Regions from separate parts of the Paenibacillus cucumis (ex Kampfer et al. 2016) genome, predicted to be linked through region 3. Evidence: riboswitches for the same ligand, from Rfam matches in the RefSeq annotation. Region 3 holds a riboswitch; each other region holds the start of a gene.
What was found. Region 3 has a riboswitch for S-adenosylmethionine ahead of mmuP (S-methylmethionine permease). Riboswitches for the same ligand answer to the same signal wherever they lie in the genome.
Positions count from the first base shown of each region.

Region 1: it holds a riboswitch for S-adenosylmethionine, as region 3 does, so the genes downstream of both, H7T88_RS19675 (methionine ABC transporter ATP-binding protein) here and mmuP (S-methylmethionine permease) in region 3, are expected to answer to the same signal.
Region 2: it holds a riboswitch for S-adenosylmethionine, as region 3 does, so the genes downstream of both, metA (homoserine O-acetyltransferase MetA) here and mmuP (S-methylmethionine permease) in region 3, are expected to answer to the same signal.

Region 1 covers NZ_JACLIC010000033.1:60,844-70,738, forward strand. The annotation lists gene H7T88_RS19640 (NAD(P)/FAD-dependent oxidoreductase) at 1-957, shown strand, start outside; gene H7T88_RS19645 (YuzB family protein) at 964-1,218, opposite strand; gene H7T88_RS19650 (NifU family protein) at 1,299-1,544, shown strand; gene H7T88_RS19655 (SDR family oxidoreductase) at 1,620-2,384, opposite strand; gene H7T88_RS19660 (DUF2167 domain-containing protein) at 2,633-3,493, shown strand; gene H7T88_RS19665 (MetQ/NlpA family ABC transporter substrate-binding protein) at 3,569-4,405, opposite strand; gene H7T88_RS19670 (methionine ABC transporter permease) at 4,446-5,105, opposite strand; gene H7T88_RS19675 (methionine ABC transporter ATP-binding protein) at 5,105-6,139, opposite strand; SAM riboswitch class I at 6,261-6,400, opposite strand; gene H7T88_RS19680 (Cthe_2314 family HEPN domain-containing protein) at 6,572-7,291, opposite strand; gene H7T88_RS19685 (COX15/CtaA family protein) at 7,556-8,494, opposite strand; gene H7T88_RS19690 (thioredoxin family protein) at 8,916-9,260, opposite strand; gene H7T88_RS19695 (DUF2515 family protein) at 9,402-9,895, shown strand, end outside.
Region 2 covers NZ_JACLIC010000002.1:5,550-15,444, reverse strand. The annotation lists gene H7T88_RS00075 (YitT family protein) at 1-896, shown strand, start outside; gene H7T88_RS00070 (zinc-binding alcohol dehydrogenase family protein) at 1,019-2,032, opposite strand; gene H7T88_RS00065 (aldo/keto reductase) at 2,071-3,003, opposite strand; gene mqnC (cyclic dehypoxanthinyl futalosine synthase) at 3,278-4,414, opposite strand; gene H7T88_RS00055 (trans-sulfuration enzyme family protein) at 4,657-5,838, opposite strand; gene H7T88_RS00050 (aminotransferase class I/II-fold pyridoxal phosphate-dependent enzyme) at 5,835-7,019, opposite strand; gene metA (homoserine O-acetyltransferase MetA) at 7,044-7,961, opposite strand; SAM riboswitch class I at 8,088-8,212, opposite strand; gene corA (magnesium/cobalt transporter CorA) at 8,672-9,607, shown strand; gene H7T88_RS00035 (HRDC domain-containing protein) at 9,708-9,895, opposite strand, start outside.
Region 3 covers NZ_JACLIC010000006.1:57,552-67,446, reverse strand. The annotation lists gene H7T88_RS02905 (ABC transporter permease) at 1-460, shown strand, start outside; gene mmuM (homocysteine S-methyltransferase) at 593-1,669, opposite strand; gene mmuP (S-methylmethionine permease) at 1,666-3,060, opposite strand; SAM riboswitch class I at 3,153-3,254, opposite strand; gene H7T88_RS02890 (Ger(x)C family spore germination protein) at 3,392-4,594, opposite strand; gene H7T88_RS02885 (GerAB/ArcD/ProY family transporter) at 4,591-5,691, opposite strand; gene H7T88_RS02880 (spore germination protein) at 5,777-7,489, opposite strand; gene H7T88_RS02875 (methyl-accepting chemotaxis protein) at 7,722-8,642, opposite strand; gene H7T88_RS02870 (VOC family protein) at 8,944-9,387, opposite strand; gene H7T88_RS02865 (helix-turn-helix transcriptional regulator) at 9,484-9,895, shown strand, end outside.

The DNA of each region.
Region 1 (9,895 bases), on a different contig from region 3:
CGCAGCCCCTTTCAAGGATTAAAGACCGAATATTACGCACTCGCAGCAGGAACAGTATCCGATTACGACCTGCGTATCCATTTTCCGGTAAATGAGAAAGTAACACATCGTTTCGGTGAGGTTACAGCCATTAATCTGGAGCAGCGTCAGATTGAATTCGAAGGTCAGGAACCGCTTGAATATGACAAACTTGTGATTGGACTAGGTTGTACGGATCGTTTCCACAATACACCTGGTGCTGAAGAATACAGCTGTACCATTCAGAGTTTCAGCAAAACACGCGAGACGTACCTGCGTCTGAATGAGGTAAAAGCTTATGGGCATGTTCACATTGTGGGCGGTGGCCTAAGTGGTGTTGAGATGGCAGCCGAATTACGCGAAAGCAGACCGGATCTGAATATCAGTATTCTGGATCGCGGTGAACGTGTATTATCCGCATTCCCTCAACGTCTCTCCTCTTATGTTCACGAATGGTTCGGCGAACATCAGGTTGAAGCACGAGGACATATTGCTATCTCGCGAGTCGAGCCTAACGCCATCTACAACCGCGATGAACAGATTCAAACGGATGCTGTTGTATGGACGGCAGGCATTCAACCAGTCAAAGTCGTTCAAGACCTCGATGTAACGAAAGACCCTCAAGGTCGTGTTGTATTAAATGAGTATTATCAGATTCCGGATTATACCGACGTTTACGTGGTAGGTGACTGTGCCAGTGTACCTTATGCACCGAGTGGTCAGGCTGCGGAGGTTCAGGGTGAACAGATCGCTCATATTCAGCATGCCCTCTGGAAAGGCGAAAAGCCCAATCCGCAGCCTCTTAAGCTTCGCGGCACACTGGGCGCGCTTGGCAAGAAAGCTGGATTTGGGCTGATGGGCAAAACGTCCATGATGGGACGAGTGCCTCGTATTCTGAAAAGCGGTGTGCTCTGGATGTCCAAGCGTCATCTCGGTTAATTGAGGTTAATCGAGATCCAGCGCGTCCCAGGCATCCGCTTCGGCTATTTTGGCTAGAATGGCGTTATATAGATCTTCTACTTTATCTGTGGTTACGACTTCACCATTGACCAAGGCAAAAGGTGTCATATAACATTGACCACAATTGGTCAGGCAGCCGTATTCAATCACGTCATAGTCTGGATTTTCATCCAATTGATCCATGACTTCATCCGTGCCAAAATGCATATTGTTAGCACAAAATTCAATAATTGGTCTCATTTCAGTTCACCTGCTTTGTTTGACCATTTTAATTTATGGTCATTTGTAATATAATATAGGAAGGAAAGGAGTTGAACAATATGAGCGAAAACGCACAAAGCACCATGTATGATGAGGTATCTGATGTGCTTGATAAACTTCGTCCGTTCCTGCAACGCGATGGCGGTGACGTGGAACTGGTCGATGTGGAGGACGGCATCATTAAGCTGAAACTGGTCGGTGCCTGCGGCAGTTGCCCAAGCTCCACCATTACCTTAAAAGCCGGGATTGAACGCGCCCTTCTTGAAGAAGTTGAGGGTGTACAAGAAGTTGTACAAGTATTCTAATCAATCCTTCACGAAATAAACCTCAGAGAGCCTTTCGCTTCGCAAGAAGCGAGAGGCTCTTTTTTTGTAATTCCATCAGATAGTAGGCCGGATCGGATCAAGTCCTCCAGATACATCCATAATGTTACCTGTTATAAAATCCGAATGATCCAGACACAGGTACGTGATCACTCGCGCAATATCTTCACCACTGCCAGGCCGACCTCTTGGTGTTTCTTTATCAGTTATGCCCGCAATCTCATCAATCATTTTCTCTTTGTTCGCACCACGAATATCCCCGGGGCAAACCATATTGACCGTAATCCCATAAGGTGCCTCTTCAACAGCAAGAGTCTTGGTAAACGAAACCAGACCTACTTTGGCAGCAGCATACACGGCACGATGAGGCCAGGATCTTGCTTCACCCGCGTGACTGAAGCCAAAATGAATAATACGTCCCCACTGCTTGCGGCGCATTTCCGGCAAAACAAGCTGATCCAGAATCATTGGCCCGAGCAGGTTGCCCTGCACTAACATCTGCACTTCAGCTTCAGAATAATCTGCGAACACCCGACGCTCTCGTACAAATGGACCAGCATTATTCACCAGAATATCTACATGACCCAGCTGTGTCTCTACCTCTGTAACGAGTGTGTGCATCTCTTCTACTTTGGATATATCCGCCTGAACGGCAATGCAACGCACCCCTTTGGCGATTATCTGAGCTTGCAACGATTCGGCTTCTGTTCTGCTATGCACATAATTAAGGGCAATGTGGCATCCCTGATCCGCCAGACTGAGGGCTGTCATTTTACCAAGACCTTTGGCACTTCCCGTTATGAGGGCAATCTTTCCCTTCACGTTCATCCCCCTCTTCAAAGAGCAGTCACTTATCCAGTATAAAAGATTTATCCGCCTCTCACAACTTGTAGCTCTTCACAATCTGTTCCAGTTGTTTTACTGTGCAAATATACCTTCATATCCAGAAATGCCTTGATCTAAATTCAATTGCTATGATAATCTCAGTAGGTCATTGTGCCTTATGATAATAACGGCATGAAATACTAAGTTGTAAATTGCTGCTTACATCGTCTGAAAGGATTAATGAAATGAAAAAGTTATGTATCCCCTTCGTCTTCACCTTGCTTCTCCTTACCTCGCTTCCATTTTCAACCATGAAAGTTGCTGCAGAAAATTTTGGTTCAGCCGATGGATTTGAATGGCAGAGTGGCCCTACAACAGTATCTTTGGAGGATATAGCTTCAGTAAACGTACCGGAAAATCTCGTTTTTTTTGATAAAGAAAATACCAAGAGGTTTATGAAAGAAAATCCTCCTCCTCCGAACGGTACTGAAATTGGCTCTCTTTATAACATGAACATGCAGTTGTATTGGAACGTCATTTTTGAATACCACGACATAGGAAATGTCGACGATCATGACAAAAATGAATTAGATGCCGATGAACTCCTGGAAAGTTACAAGCAGAGTCCTGAAGGACAGCATGAGAAAGCGAGCTCAGAAAATCAATCCTCCGTGCTACGTTGGGATGTTGAGCCTGTGTATGAAGAAAGTAAACATCAATTACGCTATTCCATAGGTTTGCGAGATCCTCTACAGGGAGGAGTCGTATATTATAAAGTAAACTTGTTAACACGTGAAGGGTATATTAGCGTCATACTTGTAACTCCAAGTTATTATTTTGAAGAAAGTCGAAAACAGTTTGAAGAAATGGTACTCCAAAATATTAAAATCAAAAACGGTCATACATACCAGGAATTTAATGCTTCCCTTGATAAAAAATCAGAGCTTGGTCTCATACATCTTATTCCGGGCGGTGATGGCATAGCCGCTACCAAGAAAGTGGAACGGCAGACTCTAATCAGAAAAGGCATGATCTTCATTGTTACTGCGTGTGTTGCTGCATTCATCTTCATAAAACTTCGGCGGAAGCCCAGGACTCAGAAATAGTAAAGCCCCGCAGGCCTCTTTAAGAGATCATGCGGGGCTTTCAGCTATTTAAGATCATGCGCTCGCTTTAACAACTTAAAATGCAGGTTCAACTGCACCTTGGTAACGTTCTTTGATGAATTTTTTCACCGTTTCGGAGTGGAGAGCTTCTGCCAGTTTTTTGATAGCATCCGCATCTTTGTTATCTTCACGGGACACGAGAATGTTAGCATATGGGTTGCCTTGCAGATCTTCGATCAACAATGCATCTTTAGATGGATTGAGGTTTGCTTCCAGCGCATAGTTTGCATTGATAAATACCAGATCAGCTTCATCCAGCTGACGAGGCATCATGGCTGCATCCAGTTCGATGATTTCCAGGTTTTTCGGATTCGCCGTAATGTCCTGTTTAGTGGATGCGATGTTTGTATCATCTTTGAGGGTGATCAGACCTTTTTTCGCAAGCAACAAGAGTGCACGTCCACCATTCGATGGGTCGTTTGGAATAGCCACTTTAGCGCCATCTTTCAGTTCATCCAGGGATTTAATCTTTTTGGAGTAACCACCGAAAGGCTCAACATGGACTGGAGTCACAGCAACAAGGTTGAATCCGCGCTCTTTGTTCTCTGTATCAAGGTAAGGCTGATGCTGGAAAAAGTTTGCGTCCAGTTTCTTATCTGCCAGCTGTTGGTTAGGTTGCACATAGTCGTTAAACGTCACCACTTGTAAACGAATGCCTTGTGCTTCAAGTTCAGGTTTGATGCTTTCCAGAATTTCAGCATGTGGTGTAGGCGAAGCACCGACTTTCAATTCAACGGTACGCGGAGCACCTGCTGCGTTATCCGCACCACTGTCGGATTTCTTGTTGTTGCCGCAAGCTGCGAGCACGGCAATCATCATCAAGCTGAGTAAAATAATAGACCATTTTTTCATCTGTAAAACCCCTTCGCATTTTTATTTTTCAATCTATCTGTTATTTCCGGGTGAAATAAATGACCAGACGATCGCCAATCATCTGTAAGAGCTGAACCAGTATAATCATGGATACAACAGAAATAATCATGATCTCATTCTGATATCGATAGTATCCATAGTTAATGGCCAGTGTACCCAGACCTCCACCGCCGACCATACCCGCCATGGCCGTATAGGACACCAACGTAACGATGGTAATTGTAATTCCGGCAAGCAAGCCAGGTAAAGCCTCAGGTAACAACACCCGTCTGACGATCTGAGCTGTAGATGCCCCCATTGCCTGAGCTGCTTCAATGACACCGCGGTCCACTTCACGTAAAGTATTCTCCACCAGACGTGCAAAATACGGAGCAGCCGAGATAACCAGCGGTGGAATGACACCAAGCACACCTGTAGCGGTGCCCACCAGCGTACGCGTAAACGGAATAAGAGCAACAATTAATATGATGAAAGGTACCGAACGTAAAATATTAACAATAACAGATAATATGATGTAGGTTAGCTTTGAACTAGGTGAAGCCGAACGGCCTGTCATAAACAGAATGACACCAAGGGGCAAACCCAAGAGAACAGTAAACAAACCGGATACAGCAAGAATCTGCAATGTTTCAATGGAGGCCGTACCGACCTCTTCCCAGCGTACTTTGGAAAAATCCATTATCGGAGCACCTCCACATCAAGTCCTTCTGCGGTTAGTTCAGACAAGGTCTGTTCAATCGCAGCGGAGTCACCTTCAAAACGTACCGTCAGTTGACCGTAAGGAACCTGCTTGATTGTAGAGATTGTACCTTGCAGAATAGCGAAATCCACACCTGTTTTACGAACTGTTCTCGACAGAATCGCCTCATAGGTTTTATCTCCAAGAAATGAAACCTTCACTAACTTGGAAGAAACACCTGCTGGCAACTCCGTCCCTGCATTTGCCATAACCGTTTCCTCCAGTGCCAGTCCACCTTCGCTGTCACGTGAGACAAAATCCCGCGTGATCGCATGTTGCGGTTTCAGGAACACTTCCGTCACTGGGCCTTGCTCCACGATGCCACCTTGATGGATAACGGCTACCCGGTCGCAAATGTTCTGGATGACATGCATCTCGTGTGTAATCAGCACAATGGTCAGATTATACTTTTCATTAATATCCAGCAATAACTTCAGAATCGAATTTGTTGTTTGCGGATCAAGTGCCGAAGTTGCCTCATCACAAAGAAGTACACTCGGGTCACTTGCCAGAGCTCTCGCTATCCCTACCCGTTGCTTCTGTCCGCCAGACAGCTGTGCCGGATATTTGCTGCTATGCTGCTCCAGACCAACCAGAGCGAGCATTTCCTTCACCTTGCGATCAATCGCATCCTTAGGTGTGTTGACCAGTTTTAAAGGGAAAGCCACATTGTCGTATACCGTTGCGGAAGACAGCAGATTAAAATGCTGAAAGATCATACCAATCTTGCGTCTTTGCTGCTGTAGTTCACTTTTGCTAAGCTCAGTCAGGTTAATACCATCGACCCAAACCTCACCTTCTGTCGGGCGCTCAAGTAAATTGATACATCGGATCAATGTGCTTTTCCCTGCACCTGAGTGACCAATAACTCCAAAAATCTCACCCTTCTGAATCTTCAGATCAAGGTGTGACAACGCCGTCGTTGTTTTGGCACGTCTGCCATATGTTTTGGTTAATCCAACCAATTCAATCACTAATACTGCTCCTTCCCCATCACCTACATATATCTTTACCCGAAGGAAGGGAAAACTCCCCGTTCTACGCAAAAAAAGAGCCCTTTGCAGATACAAAGATGGCTCTTCACGTGAAATGACCTTCTCATCTGCCAAAATCATGTGCAACATGATTCTGTAGGAATTAGCACCTAACATCAACAAGGATAACCATTCATGTCATCATCGTTGATCGGTTGCCGGGCTTCATCGGGCCTGTCCCTCCGCCACTCTCGATAAGAGAAATATAAAGTTGTAGGATTATATAGTTTCATGTAGTTCGTCAAGTATAATGACCGAACTGCATCAAATGCTGTATTGAAGACACGATTCCATGTAAGATTCGATCTGGAACTCAGTATAATCAAAGTATTCCGATTTGTCAAATGGTATTATTTAAAATCATTGCTATACCTAATGTTTCAAAATCTGTTTACGCCAGATTCGATTGATGTATCGATAGGCCATATTCAGTGTTTCACAGACCATATCTACACCTTGCTGCATCTCGAGAAGATGCTGATCCAGATCCTCCAGCTTCACTTTGCCACGCAACGTCTGATGTAACTGCCACAAATCATCCTGCATTTCCGAATTCATGTAATGAATCTCCATATTACGTCGCTTTCGCAATCTGCTCATCGGTTCTCGGTACGCTTCCTTAATCTTAATTAATTGCTGCGCCAACTCATGATGATCCCGATAATATTCGAATTGCCTCAGAACGGTATAATAGGAGAAATGCACTTTGGTTTTGGATGTATTTAGTTGGAAAACTTCATTCAAGACCGTACCCAATTTGTCCAGAATCGCGAAGCACCGAATAAAGGCATCTTTATAAAAATAAACGTACCGGGCATACTCAGATTTCTCAGCAGAACTCATATCGCGCGTTGAACCTGCAACTACTTTTTTACGAAAATGTGCGGCGGCAAAATAACTCTGCTCCAGTTCATCCAACGAAGAGATTAGTCCCTGTGTCCATACATACAGCTTCCGATAATCATGGTTCGGATCATGATCCACATACATCTGTTTTTCAAAAGACTCCAGTGTAAACGCCATGGTATCCATGGCTTGTTTCAGTTTCCCTTGATTCACTCGTGGCTTTTCTCCCAGTAACGTACGTAGCATAGAAGACCTCCTCTTTCCACTGATGATGCAAAATATATATGTTTTCACAGCTGTTGAACAGCTGAAGATGAATTAAAGCGCTATGTGACGTTCGGTTAATCGTTACAACTTGATTTAGGTTGCCCTGCTACCTCCGACATCAAACAAAAGTCCACCTCTCCAATGATCTACATCACCGGATGGTGGACTTTCCAACATGGCCCAGCGCAGCTTCAGGACAATGTAATAAACTCACTTTTTTTAAACACTAAATTCATAAGCTGTTTAGAAACGGTTCACCGGGCGGTGCAGCTTGTACACAAGGAAGCTCATATAGGTCAAGATACCGAACAGTATAGCGATATCCAGCATATGTGCCAGCGCCACAAACATGTAAACTTCCGGGCGATTAATCGTCCACATCATGAACATACCGATAACCACTTGCAACAGAATTAAAACGACGGATAACACACCGAGTGTCCGCAATTCACGGTTGTCCGGGTGTTTACGGTAAGCAAAATGTCCTAGGATCGCGATTACGATCACGAGTGACACAGCTGCCAGACGATGGGCAAAGGCCACAGCTACCCCGCCAGAAAGTTCAGGCACAATCTGCCCATTACATAGCGGGAATCCGGAACACCCGCCAGCCGAATTCGTATGGCTTACAAATGCGCCTGTGTACACGACCAGGTACGTATAGATGGTTGAAAACCAGACCAGGTTACGAAATCCCTTACTAACGCGCGGATACTGGTTCAGACGTTCCAAACCGCCATATCTCGCCTCTTGCCTAATCCCGAGAGCCATCATCAATGAACTGGCAAAAGCAATGAGTGCGAACCCAAAGTGTAGAGCCATGACCGCGGAAGATTGCGAGAACACAACGGCGAAAGCGCCCATGATTCCCTGAATAATCACAAATAAAAGGGTTAGAAACGAGAACAATTGCAAATCACGACGCTGTTTGCCAAAGCGTAAGAAGGCAACAAAAGATGCGATGGACAGTAGTCCTGCCAGTGCGCTGACAGCACGGTGGGAATATTCAATCAGAGAGGCAACAGTATGTGCTGGTACAAGCTTACCGTTACATAAAGGCCACTGTGTTCCGCAGCCAAGGCCCGATTCGGTTTTCGTCACGATCCCGCCGCCAAAGGTAGCCAGGAACATAACGAGACAGGTCAATACGGTTAACCATTTAAACAATGTTAAGTGCTTCAATTTTTTCTCACCCGCTGTTGGTTTAAGATGGCGAAGAAGTTTCTTCGCTTGATAATCAATGCCGATTCATTATTGTTGCTAGTGTTGTTTCCATAAGAAGGCTCATTACAGCACTTGTTTTGTACTTTGACACTAATTTCACAACTAAATCCATTATACCGGATAAAAGCATCATTGACGCCGCGCTTTGTGACAAAATGTTAACGTCTATTAAAATTTTGACCAGCAGGTCATTATATTTCGAATTTATGTATGTAGGCCCCTACCCATCTCGGTAGCCTTAAGCTACTCACCTCAAGTCAAATAAAAACAAGGCAGTCTTAAGCCTGAAGACGGCTCAACCGACAGCCTTGTATTTGCATACCTATCTTACAGTCTACCCTGTCTTGAAGACATTCATTCCCTGCGATGCACTTAGGCCTTACTTGTGAATGGTATTGTAGACCTCAACCGCACGATCCAAAAACTGCTCAATCTCTTCTCTCGACTTACGTAGCTTGTTCACGTAGCGCACCAGTTCACGTCCATCTGTGTAAGCTACAAAACTTGGAATACCCAAAATATTTTGCTCCTGACTTACTGTACCCACCTGATCAACATCCACTTCAATCAGGGTCAAGTCACGTGAATACTTCGTTTCCACCTCAGGCATAAACGGATCGATGTATTTGCAATCCCCGCACCAGTCTGCCTTAAATACGGCCACTGTCAAACGTGGAGATTGAATCGCCACATCAAATTCCGGCTTGGATGTAATCTGTTCCATTGTCACATCTCCCTTTCTGTACCTCGTCTCCCTCTAAGTGAAGCAAATTGGTGATTGGAAGTCAAATGTTCAGCGCATACTTAGAATAACCACAAGTCCTGGCATATCAAACACAGATATTCATGAAAGGATGTTCCATTCATGACTTCCACCAGAAATGACTCTTCGGAAAACCAGCATTCAGGCTCCATTGTACAGATCATTCGCTCCATTCCCGGAGCAGCCCTGGAAGTATGGCGAGGTAAACAAGCCGCCTGGCATGCGTCCGCAAGGCTTAGACATCCTTTTCGTGACCTGAATTGGAACGCAGATACAGCTGCCGCTCTGCAAGCTGAGGTGGAGAAGTTAATCCCTACAACAGGCAAGCCATCTCCTGCACGCAACAATCAGGCACAACGTGCGCTGGTGTGCGAAGAGGATTGCATCATTCTCGAAGAGATCAAAACCTTAACGCAGCAGCAGAATCGCAGTAATGTGACTCGGACCGCCGCTTATCTGGAATGCTACGAGCAGTATCCCGAGCTACATTGGGCGCTACTGGCGCATATGGTATCCCGCAACGGCGGATATCATATGACCGACCTGCACAGTGACCTGATGCATAATCTGCAAAATCAGAAGGATCGTGAGCATAT
Region 2 (9,895 bases), on a different contig from region 3:
CTCTGATATCGGCTAATCCGGTGCCACGTACTACGAAGAGTAGCATAGCGCCCTCCCGCCGCTGGCTGAATCTGTTTCTGGTCATCATTGGCGGAATACTGGCCTCCGTGGGACTTGAGTTGTTTCTGCACCCCAATAAAATTATTATTGGTGGCATAACAGGGATCTCTTCCCTGTTCGCACACTGGACGGAGCTACGAATCGGCTTATTCCTGTTTTTATTCAATGTTCCGTTTATATTTTTATCCTACAAGATCGTGAAGAAAAAGTTTGTACTTGTAACTGTTCTGGGTTTGGTTGTCTTTTCGATCGGTGCCATTGTACTACATCCCATGCCGCCGCTCGTCGAGCATCCCTTGGCTGCTGCCATGTTTGGCGGGTTATGCCTGGGGCTCGGAATTGGGCTTGTTGTTCGGTATGGTGGGACACTGGATACGCTGGAAATCGGTGATCCGTCTTCTCGGCCACCTGAACGTGTGTTTAGCGGGAAACGGATGCTTATCGAAAAAATAATCATGCTGCTTAACTTGATCATACTGACAGCTGCTGGTGTTGTTTTTGGCTGGGATCAGGCCATGTATTCTATCATCGCTTATCTGATTGCCTATGAAATGGTGTACCTTGCATTCCGGGGATTCTCCCCCAAACGCAAAATATGCATTCTGACCACGCAACGTGCTCAAGTTGAAAAAGCTGTACGAAACCGCCTGCGCAGGGAACCAGGAAAGTTTGATGCAACACTCGAGTCTTCCCCGATCGCTGGCGCGGAGGTCTGGATCAAACAGATTCCAGGAACACTTTATTACGAAGTCCATTTCCTGGAAATGATCTGGTTAAAATCCATTGTTCGGCACATTGACCCTCACGCAGGTATTATCTCGAATCCAGAAAAATGAAATAGCTAGCGAAAATAACGATATAACAAAACGCTCTCTTCCCATGAACCGATGGATCGTTCTCCATTGCTCATTGACCGGGAAGAGAGCGTTTCTTCGTACACACCTTCAAATTGTAAAAATTATAATTCTACGATTGCTTTAACCACTTGTGATTCGGGTAACAGCCAAGTGTCCATTGCGGTTGGCAGCTCTTCAAAAGGTGCTCGATGTGTGATATAACCATCCATCGTTAATTTTTTGTCACGCAACGTCGATAACACCTGTTCAAAATCCTCACGTGTTGCATTCCGGCTGCCCAGCATACTCATCTCACGCTTGTGAAATTCCGGGTCATGGAACGTAATGTCGGCTTTCACCAGTCCAACAAAAATCAACTGTCCACCGTGAGCCACATAAGGTATCGCCCCATTCATGGAATGTACGTTACCTGTCGCATCAAATACAGCCGTGGCATAATCACCGCCAGTAATCTCGGATACCCGCTGCAGAGCCTGTTCATCCGCCTGCACGATCTCATCCACACCGGCCCAGGTTCGGCTCAATTCCAGCCTGTCCAGATTTCGATCCACAGCAATAACGTATGCACCTGCTTGTTTGGCAAAGGCCATGACTCCCAGCCCGATAGGTCCGGCTCCAATAACAACGACACGCTCTCCTGGTTGAAGTGCAGCTCTGCGCACAGCATGAGCCCCAATGCTAAGTGGTTCAACCATAGCTGTCTCATCTAATGTTAACCCCTCTGCTCTCAGCAGATGGGAAACAGGCACTGTAATCCGTTCTCTCATCCCACCGTCCACATGTACACCCATCACTTGCATGGATGCACAACAATTGGTTTTGCCTGAACGACAAGCAATACAATGTCCACAATGCAGATAAGGAATAATGCTTACCTGGTCTCCCGGCTGTAAACCTGCCTCGTTTGGGCCAATCTCTTCGATGATACCTGCAAGCTCATGACCAAGTATACGAGGATACGTAAAAAACGGCTGATTGCCTTTGTACGCATGCAAATCTGTACCACAGATACCAATTCGCTGGATAGCGACCAGTGCTTCTCCCTCACCTCTTTCGGGCTGCGGCAGTTCCTTCAGCACCAAACGATCAATTTCTTCACATACGATAGCTCTCATCACTGTTCCCCCTCAGATCCATTCGACGATATATTTAACTATCCGTTATATTCAGCACGACCACTCGGCCAAGTTTCATTGTTTAATGGAGCCAGAATACGTAATACCTCTTCCAGAAGTTGCTTATCTATAGGTTCTTCAACCCAGGCCGCGTTGTTGACAATGTTTTGCTGGCTCGCGCTACTAACGAGAGTTGTTGGGATTTGTTCATTTGCTGTAGAAAATTGTACTGCCAGCTTGGCGATATTACTGCCTTGTTCCTCGCAGAAGCGGGCAGCTTTCAAACAAAGCTCTTTTACCCGTTCACCCGCTGGATGCCAAGCCGGTGTTCCGCGCGTGCTAAGCAATCCCATTGAAAGTGGGGAAGCGTTTACAAGTCCAACCCCTTTTTCCTCGAGTAACGGCAGTAGCGATAACAATGACGTATCATTCAGAGCATAATGACAATAGGAGATAATGGCATCCGCATCAAGCTGCGGCAACATTTTTTCGAATAAAGGCAACGGCAAACCGCAGATTCCGGCGTAACGAATCACGCCTTTCTCTTTCAGTTCTAACAATGTTGGAAAAGCTTCTTCAATGATGATCTCAGGAGCCACAAACTCGATATCATGTAAAAATAAAATATCAAGATAATCCGTATGCAACCTTGCCAGACTCTCTTGTACACTCTCCAAAATACGCTTGCGAGAAAAATCAAACTCGTTCTCACCATACCGTCCAGCTTTGGTTGATAACGTATAAGAGCTACGCGGCAAACTACGGATTGCTTCACCGAGTACCGTCTCCGCCTTGGTTAAACCGTAGTACGGCGACACGTCTATATAATTCATACCTGCATCGATCGCTGCATGAACGGTACGAATCCCTTCATCCCGGTCAATATCACGAAATACAGAGCCCAGTGATGATGCGCCAAAGCTCAAAACAGGTACGTCTAATGCTGTCTTTCCCAATTTTCTTGTTTTCATCGATTCGTTCCTCCCAGCAGGTTTGACTACACAACTGTCCCTCCATTGTATCAGTTAAAAATCTATATAACATATCGTCAAATGCGTAATATGTACTGTTTAATGATCTCGATTCTGGATAAAAGGAGAACTGTACCTGAATCAGGTACGCACAACGAAAAGGGCCAAAGCAGATTTAACCTGCTTTGGCCCTTTTAAACGGAACGAGTTGCTATTTACTTCACATGATGTGACATAAATTAAAAACCATATTGCTTTTCTATAAATGTAGGGATTAGTTCTGCATTACGAAATCTTTAGGTACAATGCTTTCTTCATCAAACATACGCAGAATATCGTAACGGGTGTTGCGCTGTGCCGGAATATAACCAGACTCCCGAATCAGACGCAGAATGGATTCAATGTTCACTTTGTATGTTGCTCCTGCGGAGGATACAACATTCTCTTCAATCATCGTGCTGCCGAAGTCATTACAGCCGAATTCGAGTGATTTCTTACCGATTTCAGGTCCCATTGTGACCCAGGAAGATTGGATGTTTTTAATGTTATCTAACACCAGACGGCTAATCGCTACCGTTTTCAGGTACTCCTGTGGAGTTTGACGCTCCAGCTTAAGGTTCGTATTATCTGGCTGGAATGTCCACGGAATAAAAGCGAGGAAGCCTTCAGAATCATACTTATTGGCAATACACTCATCCTGCGCTTCACGTACACGCATCAGATGCAGCGCACGCTCTTCCATGGATTCACCCAGACCAATAACCATCGTAGCGGTTGTATTCATACCGATTCGGTGAGCAGTCTGCATCACATCCATCCAGTCGCGCCATGAACCTTTCAGACGGCTGATTTTGCGGCGTGTACGGTCATCAAGAATCTCGGCTCCGCCACCTGGCAAGGAGTCAAGTCCCGCCTCGTGAATGGCACGCACTACCTCTTCCAGCGTAAGACCATCGGATACTTCAACCATTTTCATAATCTCAGCTGGTGAGAAAGAGTGCATCGTAATATTCGGGAAACGTTCCTTGATCGCTTTCAACAAGTCCGTATAATAGCTGAAAGGCAGATTTGGATTCGTTCCACCTTGCATCAGAATTTCGGTTCCGTTGACATCTTCAGTTTCCTTGATTTTCTGGAAAATCACTTCATCTGGAAGCACATAACCTTCTTCTGAACCAGGTCTGCGGTAAAAAGCACAAAAACGGCAGTATACGTCGCACACATTCGTGTAATTGACGTTACGCCCAATAACAAATGTTCTGTATGGTTCAGGGTGCATACGTTTCATGATTACATTGGCAGCTGCCCCGATTTTGTCCACTTCGTCTGATTCAAATAACTGAATCGTGTCTTCCAAGTCTAAACGTTCGCCCCGAAGGGCTTTATCTAAGATACGGTCTACCGTACTCATCGTAAAAAAGCCTCCCTCGTAAAGAGAAAATAATACGACGATCACTCCCGGCTTGTTAGCAAAAAGCAAGTCGTGGCTGTAATATCGCATTTTTGTACTCTACATATCGTAACACAGGTTACATGTGAAAAAAAGCACCTTATGAAAAGGTGCTTATAAAATAAGTTAAAATTTTGACATATGAAAACCGTTTGAATGCTAGCTGCATCCGATTTTAAAATGCACCTATTTAGTCGTTCAATTTATAGCGTAGCCTGCAACGCTTGCTCGAGATCAGCAATCAGATCATCAATATCCTCAAGCCCTACAGAGAAACGCAGCAATCCATCGGTAATTCCACGCTCATGTCGAACTTCCGCAGGCATAGCTGCATGAGACATCATCGTTGGGTACGAAAGTATGCTCTCCACTGCTCCCAGACTTACAGCTACAATGGGCAGTTTCACCTGATTCAGGACAGCTTTTGCACGATCACCTGAACCGACGTCAAACGATACTACGGCACCGTAACCTGTCGACTGACGCTCATGCGCTTCACGGCCCGGATGATCCTCAAGTCCAGGGTAATACACGGCTGTTATATCCTGACGCCCTTTGAGCCATACGGCCAGTTTGGCAGTACTCTGTTCACTGTGAGCCATCCGCGCACCCAGGGTCTTCATCCCGCGCATCAGAAGCCAAGATTCCTGAGCTCCGAGAACGGTACCTAGTCCGTTTTGCAACTGTTTCAATTGTCTGCCCAGCTCGTCTGTACGCGCAACAGCCAGACCAGCCAGCACATCACTGTGACCACCGAGAAACTTCGTAGCACTATGTACAACGATATCTACGCCGAGCTCAATAGGACGCTGATAGTACGGTGTCATAAACGTATTATCCAGAATGGTAATCAAATCATGCTCCTTGGACCAGGACGTCACTGCGGCAATATCCGTAATCTTCAAGGTCGGATTGGAAGGTGTTTCCATGTATACGGCCTTCGTGTTAGGCTTGATTGCTGCTTTGACTTGTTCAATGTCGGTCATGTCAACAAAAGTAGTCTCTATCTGCATCCGACTTAGTATCGTTGTGAGTAGACGATATGTTCCACCGTATACATCTTCCGTTACGATGATATGATCCCCTGCGGAGAACATCATGAACACACTGGAGATTGCAGACATCCCTGACGAGTATGCAAATCCGCGTACCCCGCCCTCAAGGAGCGCAATGTAATCTTCCAGAGCCTGACGAGTCGGATTACCTGAACGGCTATAATCATGTTGCGGCGGATTAAAGATATCAAAGTGATGGAACGTGGAAGCTTGATAAATCGGTACACTTGAGGCACCTGTTGTTTTATCAATTTCATCTCCAAAGTGAAGCAGCTTGGTGTCAAACTTCAGCTCCGACGTACTGGGCTTATGGTTACTCGATTCACTCATGAGGTTACGCCTCCTTCAACTTCCTTCTGTGCTGCCAGCAATGCTTCATTCAGATCCGCGATCAAATCTTCTGCATGTTCGATGCCTACCGAGAAGCGAAGCAGACGATCGTCCACACCTACAGCGTCGCGAATTTCAAGCGGAATATCCGCATGGGTCTGTACCGCAGGATAGGTCATGAGTGATTCTACACCACCGAGACTTTCTGCAAATGCAATCAATTGGATATGACGCAGCAATGGCTCAACATAGCGTGCATCCTTCACTTTAAACGAAAAAATGCCTGTATTGCCGGAAGACTGCTTACGCTGAACTTCATATCCAGGGTGATCGGACAAACCAGGGTGGAACACTTCAGCTACAGCCGGATGTTCCAAGAGGAACTTCGCAATCGTTAGGGCGTTATATTCATGACGTTCCATGCGAAGAGCCAGTGTTTTCATGCCTTTCATCAATTGATATGAATCACTCGGTGATAACACAGCTCCAATGGAATTATGAAGGAACGCCATCTCGGCAGACAAGGCTTCACCTTTGGTGATGATCAATCCAGCGAGCACATCATTATGTCCGCCCAGATATTTAGTCGCACTATGGATGATAATATCGGCACCAAGTTCAATCGGACGCTGGAAGAATGGAGTCAGTAGCGTATTATCTACAATGGTTAATAGATTGTGTTTTTTCGCCCAAGAAGCAACAGCTTGAATGTCCGTAATCATCATGAGCGGATTAGTTGGTGTCTCGATGAAAACAGCCTTTGTATTCGGCTGACGGATGTTCTCCAATGCTTCCAGATCGTTCGTATCTACATAACTTGCGGTTACACCGAACCGGGATAAAATCCGTTCCAACAGGCGATATGTACCGCCATACAGGTCAAGAGAAACGATCAGGTGATCCCCTTGGCCGAACATCGCAAAGATCGTTTGCAGTGCTGCCATGCCCGAGCTACAAGCAAAACCTGCATCACCGGACTCCAGAGCCGCTGCTGCTTCCTCTAACACTTTGCGCGTTGGGTTTGTTGTACGGATGTAATCAAACCCCGTGCTTTGTCCCAGCTTCGGGTGACGAAACGCAGTGGATTGATAGATCGGAAAGTTAACAGCACCTGTTACGGGTTCATTGATGGACCCAATTTGAGCTAAACGGCTTTCAATTTTCAACTTGTTATCTTCCATTACTGCATCCTCCTGTAATCTTGATTAGATTTGTGGGCCAATATCGTAAGGGGTTTCCTGATACACATAGTAATTGAGCCAGTTAGAGAATAATAAGTTAGCGTGTGCACGCCATGTAGCCGGAGGTATCCGAGAAGGATCGTCCTTTGGATAGTAGTACTTCGGCAGCGCGATGTCCAATCCCTTGGCAACATCACGGTCATATTCCCATTTCAATGAAAACGGATCATACTCGGCATGTCCTGTGGCAAAAATTTGCTTACCGTCCTTGGTGGCAACCAGGAATACTCCTGCTTCTTCGGACTCTGCCAAAATTTCGAGTTTATCATTTTTCTCAATATCCTCACGTCTTACCTCCGTGTGACGGGAGTGTGGAACGTTGAACACTTCATCAAATCCACGCAGTATCGGAACATGAGGTTTGTTGATCGTATGCGGGAATACGCCAAAACACTTTTCATCCAGCGGAACTTTGGGTACATCAAAATGGTGGTATAGACCTGCTTGAGAAGCCCAACATATATGCATCGTCGAAGTTACATTCGTTTTGGTCCATTCAAAGATTTCCTGAATCTCTTCCCAATAATTCACGTCCTCAAAATCCATTTGCTCTACCGGTGCACCGGTAATGATCATCCCGTCAAAACGGCGATGCTGGATCTCATCAAATGTTTTATAAAACAGATCCAAGTATTCTTGAGATGTGTTCTTGGAAGTGTGGGATTTGGGGTGTACCAGCACAACATCCACTTGAATCGGTGTATTACCTACCAGACGAAGCAATTGCGTTTCCGTCGTTTCCTTCGTAGGCATCAGATTCAGTATGGCGATCCGGAGCGGACGAATATCCTGCTTGTATGCGGATGATTCGTCCATGACGAAAATATTCTCGCTCTCAAGCACTTCTTTGGCTGGTAATGTGTCTGGAATTTTAATTGGCATAGTGAGTTGACTCCTCCTTTTTCATGGGTCGCATCTGGTGCGAAAATCACGCTCTGAGAAGCTCTGCATATGACAAAGACCTCTCTCGGATTCCGAGAAAGGTCATATGTAAACAGATATGCGCCTCTCTCATCTCTCAGTTACAACAGCATCACAAGGATGCTTGGTCGCTGCAAGAATTAGCACCGTGCGTTATATCGCCGGTTGCCGGGTTTCATCGGGCTGGTCCCTCCACCTACTCTTGATAAGATTTCGCTGTATTCAATTTTAATTCAGATATATTAACTTTTACTTTAAAACATTACTGCCCTCACGTCAAGAACCAGTTGATTGGTTTTGAACCTAAACTCGGAACCGTTCATCATCCGTTGTCATACACTGCCTCAGAGCGTGAAATAGACACATTTTTGCGCTTGAAAGCACCCTAGACCAGCGGTATACTAGACAAGTGTTTATAAGCCCTTATGTGAGAGGTGACATATTAAATGGATGGCGACCCGAGGCCCAACTGGCAGTCGAATTCCGAACAACTGCATAGAGAATTGACATCAGCATGTCGGCAGCGGGACGTTTCTTCCGTTTGATTATAGATTGATGACGCAGTACAGTCCTGATAACAGGCTCCGCTGCCGACCGGCTGATCTGTTCTTTTGCGCCCATATTAACGATGAAAATCCGCCAAGACGGCGGGTGCAGAAGGAGTAGATAACATGAAAATCCGGTTGGTTAACAACGGTGTATTTATCCCGGTGGATGACATTCAGCAAGCGCTGACTCCACCAGCAGAAGGATTCTACTGGATTGATGCGGACGTGGACGATTTGGCTGTACTTCAGCCGCTGTTCTCCATGCATGATCTGGCTGTTGAAGATTGCTTGAGTGATGAAGAACAGCGTCCGAAGATTGAGATTTATGAGAACCATTATTTTATCGTGATTAATAGCATTCGTTTCGATGATGAAGAGATCTTCCTGCGTGCAGTCAATCTCTTTCTCGGTAGACATTTTATCATTACGGTTACCAAACAAAAGATCAGCGAACTACGTACATTGAAGCCGATTCTCTGGGAACAGGAAATCAGCAGTCCAGATCGTCTTCTCTACTTGCTTGTTGACTTGATTGTGGACAATTACTTCACCGTTGGTGATCGAATTGAAGCGCGAATTGAGAAACTTGAGGAAGACATTCTGATGCATACCAAAAAGTCACATCTGAATGAGATTATCGGTCTGCGAAGCGAGATTTTGTGGCTGAAAAAAGTACTGGGACCTCAAAAGGAGGTCATCAATACACTCAACAAAAAAGATCTGCGTCTCATTGATGATCAGCTGCAAAAATATTTCAGCGACATTTACGAGAACGCCGTAAAAATATCGGAAACCTTTGAAACGTACCGCGATCTGATGGGCAACTTGCGAGAAGCCTACCAGTCCAGTATCGCTAACCGCGCGAATGAGATCATGCGTGTGTTTACCGCCATCACCACCGTGTTCATGCCTCTGACCGTTATCACCGGTATTTATGGAATGAACTTTGACAACATGCCTGAATTACATTGGAAATACGGGTATTATGCTGTTATCGGCCTGATGATTACACTCGGCCTGACGATGTTCTTTATTTTCCGTAAAAAAGACTGGATCTGAAACGACCGCTATATCATACCATTTAAAGAATAAGACGAAGCGCTCCTTCACAGGGACGACTTCGTCTTTTTTAATATCACCGCCTCACGGCGTATTTTAGCTAACCAACATTACGCTCTGTTTCAGTATGTCTCCGAAAACGGATGCGTATCATCCGTAACCGTTCATAAACTTGCTCCAAGCTCCCTCCTTCAGGGCGCTCTCCTCCGTAAACTTTATGTAACACAGGCTTCAGAAATGTATCTCCTAACTCCTCATATGCATTCCATACCGCCTCTTGTTCAGTCT
Region 3 (9,895 bases):
TTCCATCGTCACGCAAAAAACGCTGCTGGATTCCGTTTTTGCAGAAGCGGCAAACATTCTTATATATCCAATGGCTCTGATTGGTCTACTGTTCATCACCGTTACCTTTATGATCATCTTCAGTACCTGCCGGATCAGTATTCGCAAAGAAAACAAGACGTATGGCATCTACAAATCAATAGGTATGACATCCAGTAGTATTCGTTCATCTCTCACGTTTGGTGTCGCATCGTTATCCCTGATAGGTTCAATGTTTGGCATTATTGCGGGCGTCTATCTTCTTCCCCGGTTACTTGAACAAGTTCTCTCAGGATATGGAATCGTACACCTTCCCTTGGTTCTGAATGGATGGGGCATTCTGCTATTCGCCTGTTTGAGTATATTGGCAGCGACGATTGGATGCTGGCTGGCATCTCAGGAAATTCGCAAGGCATCACCACGTATGTTAGTTATTGAATAACCTAAAAGGAACCTAAAAGAGCCCTTACCTATTTAGAAAAAGGTACGGGCTCTTGGAGATTATATAAGTTTTTTATGTTTATATACATTTTTATGTTCTTATTCAGGTTTGTTCTATAAAAAATTCGGGCTACTAACTACGCCACTTCTTCGCCAGCTCGCTAATCTGATGTGGTGTTGTGCGGCAGCATCCGCCAATAATCTGCGCACCAGCAGCAACCCATTGTTCCGATGCATCCTTCATGCTGCCACAAGAGCCTTGCCCGCTCCATGTTTTGGTCTCGGCATCGTAAATCTCGCCTGAATTCGGGTACACGATGATCGGTTTATCGCAGGCTTGGCGCAGGATACCAATGGCTTCTGTGACCACTTCCATTGGAGCGCAATTCAGGCCGATTGCCGCAATCTGCCGTTCAGAGCCAAATGTCTGTGCGCATACCTCAAGCGATGTTCCCTCGCTGATGCTTGTCCCATCTTTTAATGAAAAAGAAAGCCACGCATAAGCCTCTGGAAACTCCTTAAGCAATTCTACAAGAACACGAGCCTCCTGCAACGAAGGAATCGTCTCGAAGGCCAGAATGTCAGCTCCTGCTTCAATTAGCGCAGCCATGCGAGGTCGGTGAAATGCAGCCAGTGTCTCATCTGATACACCGTAATGTCCCACATATTCCGAACCATCTGCCAGATAGGCACCGTATGGGCCGACAGAGCCAGCAACGACAGGTCGCGGACGACGCAACTTCTCGCCACTAGTGTGTTCACCAGTACGATATTCACTCTGCTCGTTCCCCACGTTCTCGGCTCGTCCCGAAGAAATGTCAACAAGCTGTCCTGTTGAACCTTCAGCTACTGTGGCTCCCTGCACTTCTGCCCACACATCATCTCTGGCCTTCGCCGCCAGCTCTACTGTTTTGCGAATCAGATCCAGGGCAGCCTCTTCTCCAATGCCACGCTTGCGGAAGCCCTCCACTGTTGCCTGATAACTGGAGGTTATTGCACAATCTGCCCCTGCTCGGAAATAATCAGCATGCACGTTCACGATAACATCCGGGTTCTCCAGCAACACACGTGCAGACCAGAGCGGGTCATCCAGATCACAGCCATGCTGTTCCAGTTCCGTCGCCAGTGCTCCATCCAGAATCATAATTCGATACTCGTCCAGAATACGTTGAACCACATTTATATCATTCGTTTGCTCACGTTGAGTCATGAAGTCAGCCCTCTTTTCTTCTTCGTACGATCCGTCCAATAATACACGATATAACACAAAATAATGAATGGAATACCACAGTATAAAGCAATCCGCTGTGTTGGGTCAAAAGCGATACCTATGCAGGATGCGAGGCACAATACAAATGAAACGATAGGCACAAATGGATACAGCGGCGTTCGGTAAACCAGGTCTTTCACGTCATGTCCTTCCCGCAGATACTGTCTACGGAACATGTATTGAGACACGCTGATGCTCATCCAGACAACTACCACAGCAAGACCCGAGATGGATACAAGTGTAATATAGACCGTCCCGGGTGCAATGATGCTGGACAATAAAGCCAGTGCTCCACCAGCCATGCTGAGCACAAGCGCATTGAAAGGTACTCCGCGTTTCGTCAGGCGCGCAAACCATGGAGAGATCGTCTTTTTATCCGCCAATGACCAGAGCATCCGTGATGAAGCATATAACCCCGAATTCGCTGCCGATAGAATCGCCGTTAAAATAACAAAGTTCATGATGTCGGCGGCATATGGAACACCGATCCGCTCCATGACAGCAACGAACGGACTCTCCAGCACGCTCGCATCTGACATCGGCAACAAAGCAGACAGAATAACGATCGTGCCAATAAAGAAAATAATCAAACGCCACAGCGTGGTGTGAATGGCCTTCGGAATGGTTTTTTCCGGATTTTCCGTTTCGCCTGCGGCAATACCAATCAGTTCCGTACCCGAAAAGGCAAAATTGACCGCCAGCATCGTCATCAGAATCGCAGTTGCCCCGTATGGGAACCACCCAGACGCTGTAATGTTGGAAAAGAACGGAGCCGGTTCAGCATTTGCCATCGGAATAATACCAAACATGGCAGCACCACCAAGAATAATAAAGATGACAATCGTCATCACTTTCACCAAGGAGAACCAAAATTCTGATTCGGCAAAAAGTTTTACCGTGAACGCATTAAACAGGAAGATCATCACGGCAAACAACGCACTCCAGATCCAGACGTTCACAGACGGAAACCAGCGTTGCATAAGCAGTCCTGCGGCTGTAAATTCTGATCCGAGCGCTACGGTCCAAGTAAGCCAGTACAGCCAGGCCACCGTGTATCCTGTCGCTGGTCCAATGTATTTAGCCGCATAACTATGGAATGCACCCGTCTCCGGCATATGCACAGACAGTTCGCCAAGACAGAGCATCACCAGGTACACCACCAAAGCACCGATCAAATAGGACAAAATCGTACCGAGCGGTCCGGCTTGTTGAATGGTATACCCTGAGCTAAGGAACAGTCCTGTTCCTATGACGCCACCAAGAGAGAGCATAACTACATGCCTCGTTTGCATTTTTCGCTGAAATTGGCCTTTATCGTTACTATTCTCCATATAACCTGCTCCCTGCTTCTTCATCCAGAACAAACAAAAAAGACCCACTCTTTCCTGAAGAGTGCGCCGTAACTGACAAATAAAAACAAACGCTCCTATCTATCAGGCTTTCACCCGCTGGAATTAGCACAGTATCCTTCAGATCTGTTGCTGAGGTTTCTAAGGGCCAGTCCCTCCACCTCTCTGGATAAGAAAATGATTTTGTATAACTATATCGACTGCTGCCTGATGTGTCAACATTTAAATAAACACGATAACCGACCCAAGCAGAGCTTTCCATATTCTTGTGCTGAAATTAACACATAAAGTTTTTGCGAACGGGAGTATAGAGCTACTCTGTAGAGGAACCCGGATTTATAATACTCGTTTTAATCTCATAGGTAATAGGTACTGTCGCAAACACTTCATCCCAGTTATCTTTTACCTTTTTCCACGTTTTTGGATAATGGATGCGAATGCTGTCCCGAAAACCGGCAACGTCAGCTTTATACGTATGCTGGAGTTTATAGAGCATTTGATCGATCTGTTGATCTACGATTTTGGCAAAATCCTTCTCCAGTTCCTTCAGATAGGCTCCCTTCTCTTCTTTTTCAGGGGAACGCCAATCCTCCATTAGCCAGCCTTCGGACTCTGCCTTGACGTGAAATGAGATGTCCCCTCGAACTACCTTCGGAATGATTTTTGTGGTCTTTTTCTTAATTTCATAGAGGACAGTGAAGCCTTCTTTACTGTATGTTTTAATGACCCCGCCCGCCTTTTCCTTGGGCTTAATCCAAGATAATGCTTCCAGGTCGGTTTGGCTAAGCTCCCCGATATATTTCGTTGTCTTCGCTTTAAAGATGCTGCCTCCTGAAAATTTATCCTCGCCATCTGCATTCAACACATTTTGAAGCAAAAAGCTGGATCCAGACTGCATCTCCGCATCCAGTTTGGCTAGCGAAACCGGCTCCAGTATCTTATTGGAGATGTACGAATTATTTGTGATACCCGTAAGATAAAAGGCTGGAATCCGGGAAGGATCTCTCGAAGTGAGTACATCCAGCGCACGGTGATGGCTAATCAGCACAAGGCAATTGGGGCGAATATCGTTATCCCGCAGCACAAAATCAAGCAACTGTTGTAGTCCATACTTTTTAGCAATATCTTTGGAAATCACGATAACTTTCAGATGATGTCCAATGAGCGGACGATCTCGGCGTAAGGAAAACTGACGAAATATTTGAAGCAACGAATCCCCGGTAAGTTGTTCATTGGAGTAGGATGATTTTCCAGAAGAAGGTGACCCTCCCTCATCGCTCTGCTGACCACTCGATTTCCCTGGAGCAATCTGAACGGTTGCGGTGACATTATCTTCTTTGGGATAGCCCCCTCCCTGGGCTGCTATTTTTTTCTCAAACTCGGTTTCCTTGCCAACATCAATGCCGAGACCAACATACAGGCTCAAATCCTCAATTTCCCGGCTGCTCCAGCACCCGGAGATCAGACCGAGAATCAGTAACGCAGAGATGATACGCATCCACCGGATTGGAATCATGCATGCTTACCTCCCTTTTTTCGAATAATGCTCAGCAGTAACAATACCAAAGGCATGATGGCAAACAAAACGACAGATGCATTGCCCAGCATGTCACCTAGTGCAAATGTTTCATATACATTTTTGGGAACCATGGCTGCCAAATAGATAAACGGTAGAAGACAGTACATAATGGTCCGCATCTTTTTAGCTTTAAACAGATCACGAATCCCCACAGAAGCGCAATAATGGGTGATGGCAAATGTAGAAAAAATCTGCAAAATCCAGATGACCAGCAATAATGATTCGAAGCGCTCAAAGATCAAACCCTGAATCTCAAAACTTCGAACCAGATCCAGCGTTGGCCAGGTTCTCGTTTTAATTCCATCGAGCGATAAACTGCCAACGACCATAACGACCGTGATCAAATAAATCGATGTAGATATGCCCAGCCCCCAAGTCATGGCCTTATTGCTTTTCTTCGGATTTTGCATATATGCCGTAATGACCAGCATCACTTCATAACCTGTATATGAGAGCAAGGAAGGTTTCAACCCTTTAACAACAGGCATGATGCCCTCTCCAAGTACAGGTCTGAGATTACCGATCTCGAACAACTGATTACTAAGCAAAATTTCCATCACAAATATGACCAAGGTAATCGGCAAAATGATCTCAAACACACGCACGATGACTGGAAGTCCGCCAGAGATCAGATAGATTCCAATCCACATAAACACCATCACAATGGCCCAAGTAGGGGTACGTTCGAGCAGATACATTCCGGTAACGTCAGCCATCACCCGAATTTCGAAGGCGGCAATCACCATAAAATAAAGAATGTTCGCAAAGCCCAGTATGTAAGCAATCGGGCGCCCCGTAATTTCCCGAGTGAATTGGAAAACGGTCTTTTCCGGGAAACGTCGGCATAAGGTCACCAGAATGATTCCCACACCCGTGATAATCAGCCCGGAGAGGAGGATAGAAATCCATACGTCAGGTGTTCCGACAGCTTTGCTGGTTGTCCTAGGCAGTGTCAATATGCCTGCACCAAGCATATAATTGACGATAATGACCACGGCTTGTGTCGTGCTTATTTTTACTTGGGAGTCATTCACTTCTTAGCACCTCCAGACCATCTGTGGATTGTACGAAACTGGACTGCACAGAACTGCTTTGCACGAAAATCCACTTCAAACTTCATTATTTCTTCCGATCATCATCGGTCGGATTCATCATGGCAGGGCGTCTTCTCATCATGTTAAGCGGAGCGCGGATGACAAAATCCTTCCAATCACTCAAATGATACGGAACCGCTGGCGCGATGTAAGGCACTCCGAAGCTGGATAGTCGAGCCAGATGTGTGCACATCAGCAAGAAGAACATGACCACACCATACAATCCCATCACCGCGGCACTAAACATGGCGGCAAAACGGAGCAAACGGAGCGTCAATCCCGCACTATACACTGGAATGGTGAAGGACGAAATCGCTGTGACCGCTACAACAATAACTAGAAATTGGCTTATAATACCTGCCTGTACTGCTGCCTGACCGATGATCAGACCACCAACGATTCCCATTGCAGGTCCAATAGGTTTGGGCAAACGAATCCCGGCCTCTCTTAGAATCTCAATGGACAGCTCCATAATTAAAGCCTCGATAATGGAAGGAAAGGGTACGCCCGAACGGGTTTCAATAATCGTTAATACCAGTTTCGTTGGAATCAGACCTGGATGGAACGAAATGAAAGAGATATAAAGCGCCGGAGCAAGCAAGGCTAACATAGCCGCCATAAACCGTAGGATTCGAAGGAACGTACTTGGAATCCAGCGTTCATAGTAGTCCTCTGGAGATTGGAGCAGCATGCTGAACGTAACTGGCACAACCAGAACAAATGGAGTTCCGTCCAGCAAGATAGCTACACGCCCTTCTAGTAAAGCACCGATGACGCGGTCAGGTCTTTCCGTGTTCAGAATCTGCTGGAAAGGACTCAAGGCATCATCTTCAATCAGTTGTTCTACATAACCGGACTCCAGCATCATGTCCATATCAATACTTTTCACCCGTTTCATAACCTCGGTTACGAGTTTAGGGTCGGCAATATCCTGAATATAAGCAATAGCCAAGTCTTTTTTGATCCGGCTGCCCACTTCAAGCTTTTCGATAAACAAACTCTGATCGCTTCCATAACGTCGTAAAATGCCCGTGTTATCACTAAGCTCCTCTGTAAAACCGATACGGGGTCCGCGTAGCAGACCTTCCGATAAAGGTTCATCCACCCCGCGCGTCTTTAATCTGGACGTTCCGATCAACATGGCTCCCGGCATGCCATCCACTAGCAAGGCATTTTTGCCCGTTAATACACTTTTTGCAAGCTTCTGTAGAGACTCTGTCTCCTGAGCCTCGCTGACGGGAAGAATTTGAGTTTTCAGATACGTGGACAGGAAGTCTGCTTGTTCAGGATGAAGGAAGCTTTCCTGTTTGAGTTCAGGTATTCCCTTAATCATCAAAGGTTCAATTAAATATTGGTCGATCAGATCTGTATCCGTAAGCCCTTCGGTATACATGATCGCCGCTCTCGTGTTCGTTCCTCGAATGGTGAACTCTCGAATATGTACATCTGCATTTTTGCCAAACGTCTCTCGAACCGTTATCAGATCTGTCGTGTATATTCCGGTTAACTTAATGTTGGCATAGTGCCCCGTTTCTGTGCCTGGCCCGATGCCCGCTTCCGCTGGTGAAATATCTTTCGGGGAAAGAGTCATTTTATTTTTGCGAGAGAAGCTGCCCCGCTTGATTGCCGTATGGAACCAGTTGGTCGTGAAATATATCATAATCGGTACAATAAACACCATGAGTGCCTGTGCCCAGATGGTCCATTTCGGTACATAAGATAAGATCGTTGACCACACCCTCCATCCATCCTCCCTTCTCTGTAAAATCAAACCACAGGTATTCCCGGCTTATTGTGTCCTGTTTACCCATAAAAATTCCGTGATTTTGGCAGGATATGCAATAGAACACTTTCTTGCCTGATGGTTAACGACCACTTTGATTTGCGAGGAATATGATCCAAACAGCAAAAAAACGACCCTGCCATGAGCACAGAATCGTTCTGGAATTCATACCGTATTTATTTTTCGCTTACACAATTCGGGTTACATGCTGTGCCTTATCATCCAGTAAAGTGGCCGCGGCCGCGATCGTTTTGAAATCATTTAACGCAATCTCAATTCTTTCGTGACTCTGTTGCACGTAGTCCTCTACCTTTTTCGTACCATTGGTAATATTGGTAATCTCTTTGGTGATGCCTGTTACACTGTCTCGAATCTCATTAATTGAATTCTCCACCATGGCTGACAGCTTGCGCACTTCTTTCGCCACAATATCGAATCCTCGGCCGAACTCTCCTGCATGTGCAGCCTCAATCGCTGCATTGAGCGCGAGTAATTGTGTCTGAGAAGAGATTTCCCGAATCGTTCGCACCACGCCTTGAATGGAGCCAGCCTGTTCTTGCAGATGGGTTAGCGTAGATTGGTTAGCTGCAGATACTTCCGAGATGTAAGAAACGCTGGACATTAATTCATGGCTTCGGCCAATCCCTGCCCCTGCCTGCTCATTCAGCTCTTGAGATAGCGTCTTCAATTCCTGAACAACGGCTGTAATGTTATTTTGGCGATTCGTAATATCCGTAGCCATCTTGCAAACGCCAAGCACCTTCTGATTCGACGCATCAAACACGGGCATGTATGTAGCTTCGAGCCATACCGATTGGCCTTTGGCATCCATACGCTCAATCTTGTCCTGAAAGCTGTTCCCGGCCAAAATACTTCTCCAGAACTCCTCATATGCCGGACTATCTGTAAATGTTGCAAAGCATAGTTGCCGATGTTGCATTCCATACATCTCTTCCTTGGTATACCCCATTCTTGAAGCAAATACATCATTCACGTATGTAACCCTACGGTTTAAGTCGAAGCGAATAATCGCCAAACTTTTCTCCATCGCCTTGACCACTAAATCGTCCGTCACCTGATCTTGCCGCCCCGTCTCCAATAAAGACATCCAAATCCCCCACAATCCGTCCCATAGTCAATAAAGTGTTGCATTTAATTACTTCATGCCGTTCATGACAGATGTATTCATGCGATGCGTTGACTCCTAGTAATGATACCCGAATTCGGGACTTTTGGATCACTAATTTGCACGAATCCCAAAAAATATTTTTTTGTGTACATACAACCTTCATACTCTGGGTCATAATTCACGATCTGTGGGAACATAAAGCAACATAAAAAGCAAGTTATGGATAATCATAACTTGCTTTTTTCTGGAAACTTTATTCTATATAAGTTGACCTAAAAACTTAGAAATCATGTACCGTTACACATAACTGAATGACAACACCAAACGGATCACGGACAATCCCGTAGCCGGGACTAAATTCATTCCTTGCATAAGGCACAAGCACCTTCACCCCTTCATGTTGCGTCAACGCCTCGTATAGTCCATCCATTTGGCCTTGATCCTGAGATTGAATGCACAGCGATGTACTGTTTCCCAGTTCCCAAGGTCTCTCCGTATCCATCGCTTCCTCCGCAATCATGATTTTGTTCGCTCCGATCTCCAGCACCGAATGGGTGATGTACTCATCCTGACCGTCAGGATACGTGAAATCGGGACTCATCTGCTTCATTTCTTTGTAGCTTTTTCGGAATAACACTTTTGCACCCAATGTTTTTTCGTAAAATGTAACTGCTTCTGCCGCCTCTCCGTTCATCGAGAGAAAGGGGATAACTTCAACATTCATGTGGCTTGCCTCCTTCATTTGTCTGTCTTACACTTATTACTATAACGACTAAAGGTGCCAATAGATGGCACCATTGAGAAGAGGAGATGCGAACAAATGAAAAAGACTGAACGTCTACACCATATGCTTCGCTTTATTAATCATAAACAGCACTTCACGCTGCCTGACTTAATGCAAGAGTTTCAAATATCCAAACGAACCGCATTACGAGATATTGCGTCTCTGGAAGAGATGGGTGCGCCCATCTATGTGGAGTACGGACGTTATGGCGGTTACCGTCTACTTCAGCAGATGCAACTGCCTCCGATCTCTTTTAATACAGATGAGCTCTATGCCTTGTATTTCGCTATGCAGGCTCTTCGCAGCTTCACCAGTTTGCCTTTTCGAACCACATTTGAATCTGTTCATAAGAAATTTATGGCAGCATTATCAGACAGACAGCAAGAAAACATTCATAACATTCAACAGCGTGTTGCTTTTAAACATACCGAACAGATCAAAGACAGTG